DNA from 4 places in the Mesorhizobium sp. M0019 genome. Region 3 is predicted to be linked to each of the others. Evidence: predicted binding sites of a transcription regulator. Region 3 holds the regulator's gene; each other region holds the start of a gene.

What was found. The regulator LexA, encoded in region 3, represses DNA repair genes until DNA is damaged. The targets are predictions, from matches to a motif close to TGTTCNNNNTGTGTTCNG.
Region 1: a site for LexA is predicted at 921-938, ahead of recA (recombinase RecA). Genes of this name have one in related genera too.
Region 2: a site for LexA is predicted at 1,092-1,109, ahead of dinB (DNA polymerase IV). Genes of this name have one in related genera too.
Region 4: a site for LexA is predicted at 926-943, ahead of parE (DNA topoisomerase IV subunit B). Genes of this name have one in related genera too.

The regions. Positions count from the first base shown of each region.
Region 1 covers NZ_JAMYVK010000007.1:138,335-140,537, reverse strand. Annotated here, with positions in the region: gene recA (recombinase RecA) at 1-796, opposite strand, end outside; gene NKK47_RS07980 (PfkB family carbohydrate kinase) at 1,074-1,997, shown strand; gene NKK47_RS07975 (TfoX/Sxy family protein) at 2,032-2,203, opposite strand, start outside.
Region 2 covers NZ_JAMYVK010000065.1:28,167-30,369, forward strand. Annotated here, with positions in the region: gene dinB (DNA polymerase IV) at 1-1,039, opposite strand, end outside; gene NKK47_RS31110 (GNAT family N-acetyltransferase) at 1,154-1,612, opposite strand; gene NKK47_RS31115 (hypothetical protein) at 1,732-2,181, shown strand.
Region 3 covers NZ_JAMYVK010000002.1:183,403-185,605, forward strand. Annotated here, with positions in the region: gene NKK47_RS03015 (ComEC/Rec2 family competence protein) at 1-415, shown strand, start outside; gene lexA (transcriptional repressor LexA) at 409-1,143, opposite strand; gene kynU (kynureninase) at 1,590-2,203, shown strand, end outside.
Region 4 covers NZ_JAMYVK010000020.1:94,822-97,024, reverse strand. Annotated here, with positions in the region: gene NKK47_RS16525 (GGDEF domain-containing protein) at 1-739, opposite strand, end outside; gene parE (DNA topoisomerase IV subunit B) at 1,014-2,203, shown strand, end outside.

The DNA of each region.
Region 1 (2,203 bases), on a different contig from region 3:
AGGGCGGCGCCAGCTTGTTCTTGACGACCTTGACGCGGGTCTGGTTGCCGACGACCTCGTCGCGATCCTTGACCGAGCCGATGCGGCGGATGTCGAGGCGGACCGAGGCATAGAATTTCAGCGCATTGCCGCCGGTCGTCGTCTCGGGCGAACCGAACATGACGCCGATCTTCATGCGGATCTGGTTGATGAAGATGACCATGGTGTTGGAGCGCGAGATCGAGGCGGTCAGCTTGCGCAGCGCCTGGCTCATCAGGCGGGCCTGCAGGCCGGGCAGCGAATCGCCCATCTCGCCTTCGATTTCCGCCCGCGGCGTCAACGCCGCCACCGAATCGACCACCAGCACGTCGATGGCGCCGGAGCGCACCAGCGTGTCGCAGATCTCCAGCGCCTGCTCGCCGGTATCGGGCTGCGAGATCAAAAGGTTTTCGAGATCGACGCCGAGCTTGCGGGCATAGACCGGGTCGAGCGCGTGCTCGGCATCGACGAAGGCGCAGATGCCGCCCTTCTTCTGGGCTTCGGCCACCGTGTGCAGCGCCAGCGTCGTCTTGCCCGAGCTTTCCGGCCCGTAGATCTCGACGATGCGGCCGCGCGGCAGGCCGCCGACGCCAAGCGCGATGTCCAGTCCAAGCGAGCCGGTCGGCACCGTTTCGATCTCGACGACCTGCTCGTTCGCGCCGAGCCGCATGATCGAGCCCTTGCCGAAGGCACGCTCGATTTGCGACAGCGCCGCATCCAGAGCCTTTGATTTGTCCACCGCTTTGTCCTCTACAAGCCGCAAAGAATTCTGAGCCATGATACATCACCCCGTGGTCGTCAATGGAGGCCGGACAATCCCGCAATCCTTAAAAGAATGTACCTCATTTGTTCTCATTTGTCAATGAGCACCAAGGGTTTGAAAAATAACGCATATCCCTATTTGTTCTATTTTTGTTTCGCAATTATTGCTTCCGATGTGTCTCGCCTCGCATGCGGCGCCGTTGCCGTCACCAACCGAATCGGACCCGCGATTGCAGGGTTCCGCCCGGCGACCTAGTCTCCCCCGGGCAACAGCTAAAGGGCATTTTGACGGCATGATCAAATCCCCGACGATCCTGGCCGTGGGCGGCGCCTATATCGAGCGGCGCGGCCGGGTTGCCGGCGCCTTCGTGCCGGCCGCTTCCAACCCCGGCACGATGCGCGAGCATGTCGGCGGTGCCGTCTTCAACGCCTTGCGCTGTGCGGTGCGACGCGGCGCCTCGGCCTCGCTGCTTTCGGTGCGCGGCGGCGATGCCCTTGGCGACACGGTTTTACGCGCCGTCACCGAGGCCGGCATTGCCGACCTGTCGGCGGTGTTCCTCGACCGAGCAACGCCAAGCCATACGATGCTGATCGATAGCGACGGCGGGCTGATCGCCGGCCTTGCCGACATGGTGCTCTACGAGCTGGCGCTTCCCAAGCAGATCCGCCGCGCCAAGGTGCGGGAAGCGATCGGTTCGGCCGACGCGGTGCTGTGCGACGCCAACCTGCCGTCGACCGCGCTGGGGCGGCTGGCGGCACTCGCCGCCGACAAGCCGGTGTTTGCGCTTGCGGTCTCGCCCAATAAGGCGGCGCGGCTGATGCCGGTGCTCGACCGTCTGGCGCTGGCCTTCATGAACCGGCAGGAGGCCGGCGTGCTCGCCGGCGTCCAAATCGATCAAGGCATCGTCGACGGCCTGAGACGCGCCGGGCTGAAAAGCGGCGTGATCACCGCCGGCGACGAACCAGTGCTCGGTTTCGACGAATTGAGCGCGTTCTCGATCTCGCCACCGCCGCTACAAAAGCGGACCGATGCTGCCGGCGCCGGCGACGCATTGGCCGGTGCGACGATCGCCGCCCTGCTGCGCGGCCTGCAGCTGCGCGCAGCGCTGCGGGAAGGCGTTGCCGCAGCTATGCTCGTCGTCGAGCGCGCCGCCTTCACCAGCGCCAGCTTTGCCGAGGCGCTGGCGCTTGTGCCCGAAGCGCGGGACCTGGCGTGAAGTGCGGCCCGGAATTGCCGAAACATGACGCAGCCTATTTTCCGGCGCGCCGTCCTGCCTCGTAGGCGCGGCGCGCCCAGATCGCCATCTCGTCGGGATCGTCGAAGGCGCTGTCGGGAACGCTCCAATAGGGCATCGACACGAGCTTGCCGTGGCGCGAGCCGGTATAGGTCCATTGCCGGCAGCCGGCCGCTTCGAAATCCGGG
Region 2 (2,203 bases), on a different contig from region 3:
GCAGGCCGGCATGCTGCTCCAGATGCGAGACGGCGATCGCCAGCAGCGAGATGGTTTTTTCGTGCGGATGGTCCATGAGCACCTTGCGCACCAGCGCCGCGGCGATTTCGGCCAGCATGGCGGTTGCCGAAATCGGCTGGTCGAGCGTGATCGAGCGCGTCACCGAGCGCAAATCGGCAAAGCGGACGCGAACCGTCACCGTGCGGCCGGGCCGGGATTTCGCCCGCAATCTTGTGGCGACCCTGTCGGCCAGATGCAGCAAAGCCGGCACGAAGACCTGCTCCTCGGCGGGTTTCTGGCCGAGCGCCGATTGCGCGCCGGCCGAGCGCGCCCGGCGCTGCGTCTCGAGCTTGCGCGGATCGCGGTTCCACGCCAGCGCGTTGAGTTTCTCTCCCGCCGCCGGCCCGAGCAGGCGCTCAAGCGCCCCACCATTGGTCTTCGCCAGCTCGCCGATGGTGTTGACGCCGATGCCGGCCAGCCGCTGCCTGGTGACCGGGCCGACGCCCCACATCAGCTCGACCGGCAGGTGGTGCAGGAACTCCAGTTCGTGGCGCGGATCGACCACCACCAGCCCGTCCGGTTTTGCAACCTGTGAGGCGATCTTGGCCAGATGCTTGGTGCGGGCTACGCCGACCGAGATCGGCAGGCCGAGCTCGGCCCGCACGCGGCGGCGGATCTTGCCGGCGATCTCGGCCGGCGAGCCGAACAAATGGGTGCAGCCGGCGACGTCGGCAAAGGCCTCGTCGATCGAAATCCGCTCGACCACCGGCGTGAAATCGCCGAGCACCTTGATTGCCGCATCGCCCAGCCGCTGATAGTCCTTGAAATGGCCGCCGACGAAGATGAGTTGCGGGCAGAGTTCCCGCGCCCGCCGTCCCGGCATACCGCCGCGCACGCCGAACGCCTTGGCTTCATACGAAGCAGCCAGCACTACCCCGCCGCCGACGGCAATCGGCTTGCCGCGCAAGGCCGGGTCGAGCAATTGTTCGACCGAGGCATAGAAGGCATCCAGATCCGCGTGGAGGATGTTGGCTTCCATCCGGCCCGTTCGCCCGCGGCGGTTCGAACGCCGCATTGTCTCGAGTTGTTATGAGAACATAAAGAGAACAATATGGGTGGATTGTCAAGCAGCGCGGAGGCTGCCGCCGATGATCTACAGCGCCATCTTGTAGCCGAGATGACTGGCGGTGAAGCCGAGGCGCTCGTAAAAAGCGTGCGCCTCCCGTCGACCTTTGTCCGTGGTGAGCTGGACGAAGCTGCAATTGCGCGAACGGCATGTTTCAATCGCCCATTCGATCATCAGCTTGCCGACGCCGCGAGAGCGCCATTGCCGGGCGACGCGAACGCCTTCGATCTGGCCGCGCCAGGCGCCTTTTCTCGAAATGCCTGGAAGGAAGCTGAGCTGCAGCGTTCCGACCACTTGCCCGGCCTCGACGGCCACGACCAGCAACTGGTTGGGATCGGTATCGATTGCGCTGAAGGCATCGAGGTAGGATGGCGCGAGCGGCGTGGACGGGTCTTCCCGGTTCGCGCCGAGCACGTCGTCGGCAAGCATTGCAACAATCGCCGGCAGGTCGGGCGCTTGCGCGCGACGGAATTTGATCTCGCTCATCGCGTGGAGACATACGGCGCGGATTTGGGGACGACAAGCGTGAAGGGATGCAACTTTGCCGGTCTACTGGAAAGCAGCCGTTGAAAGACCTATGACAGGCGAGATCGGGAGGCTACGAAATGGATGTTCCAGCCAGCATGAAGGCTGAATTGGCAGCCTGGAACAATGGGTCCGGCATCGATCTACAAAGCTGGGTCGGGTGCGAGGGCCGATTCGCGCTTGCTGTGGGATACAGCACCATTTTCTGGCCGAAATTCGTGACGTTCGAACGCTACGTTTTGATGGAAGGGTTTAGCGAGGAAGGCCTGCGAAGCTTTGAACGAGACCCCAACGCCACACGACAGTGCGTGGAAGCGGTTATGAACCACCTGCACATTGCCGACATTCACGCCTTCGGCGCCGCCGACATCTCTCGCGACAAACTCGTGTTTCTCGGCTCGGTTCTCAAGGAGATTTATGAGGCAAAACTGCAATGGCAGTTTGCGAACCGAAGGTTTGTCGTCGAGTTTTTCGCTTCAGACTCCAGAGACCTGGAGGATTATCAGCTGTCTTTCTGGCAAGCAGACTAGGGCAATGGGCGAGGCGAGCAAC
Region 3 (2,203 bases):
CGACATTGCCGATCCGGCCGACCTACCGCCGGGCATGCCGTTCATTTGCACGGACGGCCTCTGCCTTGCCAGGCATCCATCCGGCGCGATCATCGCGCAAGCCAAGGACCGCGATACTGCGCGGCCAGCCTGCGCCTTTGCCAGCTTGATCGTCATCGACGACGCCACCGCCCATAACCCCTGCTACTACGACCGGCTGGTCCTCGTCGTCACCAAACGGCAACTGGCGCGCGCGGGAAGTGCCGCCGTCTACTTCGATCCACAAGCGGCAACGCGCGCCGAAATCCGTTTCGCGGTCGAAAAATCATACCGGCCCTGGCACGTGCAGCGGAAATTTTCACGCGCGACGCGCGGCCTGCCCCCATACCGCAGGGCCGACAATCCAAAAGCCGGCGCCAAGGGCGCAACTCAGTAGCGGCGGATCAGCCCAACGAGCTTGCCCTGCACCTTGACCCTGTCTGGTCCGAAGATGCGCGTCTCGTAGGCTGGATTGGCGGCTTCCAGGGCGATCGAGGCGCCCTTGCGGCGGAACCGCTTCAGCGTCGCTTCCTCCTCGTCGACCAGTGCCACCACGATCTCACCGGGGCTCGCCGTATCGGCATTGCGGATGATCACCGTGTCGCCGTCGAAAATGCCGGCCTCGATCATCGAGTCGCCTTTGACCTCGAGCGCATAATGCTCGCCGCCCATGATCATATCCGGCGGCACCGAAATCGAATGCGTCTGGTGCTGGATGGCGTCGATCGGCACACCGGCGGCGATGCGGCCCATCACCGGGATCGAAACGGCGGCGACGACATCGTCGTCATTTCCGGCTGCGGGCACGCGCGACGATGTCGGCTTGCCTTGCCGAGGACCGCCTTGCCCAAGACTGCCCTGGATGACACTCGGCGAGAACTTGCGTGCCGCATTGAGGCCGGGGGCGATCGAGTCAGGCAGGCGCAGCACCTCCAGCGCACGGGCCCGGTTGGGCAAACGGCGAATGAAGCCGCGCTCCTCCAGCGCCGTAATCAGCCGGTGGATTCCGGATTTGGAAGCCAGGTCGAGCGCTTCCTTCATCTCGTCGAAGGAAGGCGGGATACCGCTTTCCTTCAACCTTTCGTGGATGAACATAAGCAGTTCGTGTTGTTTGCGTGTCAGCATAGCGACCCCCAACAGAATCAGAAAAACAAACCCAGAACAAACACTATCTGTTCCAGTTGTGTTCCGCAACTGTTTAAAGTTTAATGAATGCGTTAAGGCTCGGGAAACAAACGACGTCCCCTACCGGCGTACCGCATTTTCATCGCCGCGAGCCTCATCGCCTTGATTCTGCTTTCGTTTGCGCCCTTCTGGCCTCCTAGAAGGCGGCACTGGCATCGGCCGTCGGTTGGTAAAAGGCACGGAATTGAACCGTATCGACTGTGCGGTTTGGTCAATGCACCGTGAACGAAACGAACTCAAAACGCCAACCTCGGGTTAAGTCCCGGTTTCCATCGCCTGGTCAGGCTGCTTCTCGCCGCTGGAGCCTTGCTGCGCGCAACCAGGTAATGGAAGAACAGTCGACGCGTGTCCGGCCTTGCGTTGGATCTTGGGGGAGCAGACAAATCATGACAGGAATTCCCGATCTCGTGGCCATAAAGGCGATGGATGCCGCGGATCCGCTGCGCGCGATGCGCGACCGCTTTGTGTTGCCGCAAGGAGTGATCTATCTCGACGGCAATTCGCTAGGAGCTGCTTCACGTGCCGCTTTCGATGAACTCCACAAGGCCGCGACCGAAGAATGGTCGCATGATCTCATCCGCGCATGGAACACGGCCGGCTGGTTCAACATGCCGCTTGAACTTGGCGACCAGCTCGGGCGCCTGATCGGTGCCGCGGCCGGCCAGACGGTGGTCTGCGACACGACATCGGTCAACATCTACAAGCTGCTGCACGCCGCCATGGCCATGCGACCGGAGCGGCAGGTCATCGTCGCCGAGGGCGATAGTTTTCCGACGGACCTCTACATGGCTGAGGGTGTGGTTTCGACGCGAAAAGATACGCTGCTGCGCCTCTCGGGGGTCGACGCGCCGACCATCGAAGAGCTGATCGACGAACGCACCGCCGTGGTGCTGGTCAACCACGTCAACTACAAGTCGGGCGAACTGCGCGACATGCCGGCGCTGACGCGCAGGGCTCAGGAAGCCGGGGCGATGATCGTCTGGGATCTCTGCCACACCGC
Region 4 (2,203 bases), on a different contig from region 3:
ACATGAACGGACCGAAGACCCGCTCGCCGTAGAGTGCCGTCAACGCCCGCCGATTCATCAGCCCGGTCAATGGATCGGTCATCGTCTCGGCCTTCAATTCGATCTGCGCCTGCAAATGGTGCAGGGAGAGCGTCAATGCGCCGAGCCCGGTCATGCAGGCGACGGCCACGACGGAATTCACCCGCTCGGCCCAATTGTCGGGCGCAACACCCAGCACCCATTGGCCCTTGACCAGCAGGACCGCGCCGCAAAGTCCGAACGACAGGGCACAGACGCCGCTCAGGAACGAGACGACCAGCAATATCCGGCGATCGTGACCACCCTCAATCCAGAACATCGCCCCGATGAGCGAGAGCAGCGCCGTTACCGTTGCGTAGGTGACAATAAAGCCGACACCATCAAATCCGAGATACGTCGCGCCTGTGCAAACAGCCATCGCAACCAAGGTCGGCAAGATGGCGCGCCTGTAGTCGCCTATGCCGAGATATTGCATGGCCGACAGGCAGATAATCAGGAAACCGAGGCTGAGAAGCGCAAGCACGATCTGGCAAAGCCAGGCGCTTGGATCCCTGGTGTAATGCCAGAACAACACGACATGTGCGACCAGCACGAGAATGCCGCACGCCACCGTCAGCACAAAGCGTGCCTGTGGCGCGGTGAACCAGATCGCAAACATGGTGATGCTAAGGCCCGTGCCCGACAGCGCCGCCGCGAGCAGGAGCGAACTGTAATCCAACATGCTTAAGCGACAGCCTCTTGAGGGTTCCGCTGCATTCTAGGTCAGCGACAGTCCGCAAATACCGTTTTTTCAGCCAATCTTGCGGCGTAACCTTCGGACAGGGTTTACAAAGCGTCGATGCTCCAGGCTTCGACCCCATTTCCGCCGCTTGGTTGTCGAATGGTTTTGCAGTAAGAGGCCCTATCCTCGAACGTAACAGGAACCTCCGTCGCCTGCCCGCGAAAAGCGTGGCAGTATCGGGTGGTGATTCGCAGCATCGGAATCCAGGACCGGCATGGACGACAATAACGATCTTTTCGCCAAATTGGACAAGCAGCCGCAACCGGCTCGCGCCGCCGCGCGCCCGGCCGACCCGCTGGTGCAGGCGGCGAAGCGGCCGGCGCCCCGCGACGCCAGCGAGAGCTACAGTGCCGCCGATATCGAAGTGCTGGAGGGGCTGGAGCCGGTGCGCCGCCGCCCGGGCATGTACATTGGCGGCACCGACGACAAGGCGATGCACCATCTGTTCGCCGAGGTCATCGACAATTCGATGGACGAGGCGGTCGCCGGCCATGCGACCTTCATCGATGTCGAGCTTTCCGCCGACGGATACCTGTCCGTAACCGACAACGGCCGCGGCATTCCGGTCGATCCGCACCCGAAATTCAAGAAGCCGGCGCTCGAACTCATCATGACGACGCTGCATTCAGGCGGCAAGTTCGACAGCAAGGTTTACGAGACGTCCGGCGGCCTGCACGGTGTGGGCGTTTCCGTGGTCAACGCGCTGTCCGACCATCTCGAGGTCGAGGTCGCGATTGGGCGCAAGCTCTATCGCCAGCGCTTCTCGCGAGGCGTTCCGGTGACCGGCCTGGAGCAGCTCGGCGAGGTGCACAACCGCCGCGGCACGAAGATCCGCTTCCATCCAGACGAGCAGATTTTCGGCAAGGGTGCTGCTTTCGAGCCGGCGCGGCTCTACCGCATGGCGCGGTCAAAGGCCTATCTGTTCGGCGGTGTCGAAATCCGCTGGACCTGCGATCCGTCGCTGATCAAGGAAAAGGACACGACGCCGGCCAAGGCAGAATTCCATTTTCCGGGCGGCCTCAAGGACTATCTGAAAGCCTCGCTCGGCGACGAATTCCAGGTGACCCGTGAAATGTTTGCCGGCAAGAGCGAGAAGCAGGGCGGCCACGGTTCGCTCGAATGGGCGGTGACCTGGTTCGGCGGCGACGGTTTTATCAATTCCTATTGCAACACCATTCCGACCGCCGAAGGCGGCACGCATGAGGCCGGCTTCCGCAACGTCCTGACGCGCGGCTTGCGCGCTTATGCCGACCTGGTCGGCAACAAGCGCGCTTCGATCGTCACTTCCGAGGATGTGATGATCTCGGCGGCGGGCATGCTGTCGGTGTTCATCCGCGAACCGGAATTCGTCGGCCAGACCAAGGACAGGCTGGCGACGATCGAGGCGATCCGCATCGTCGAAAG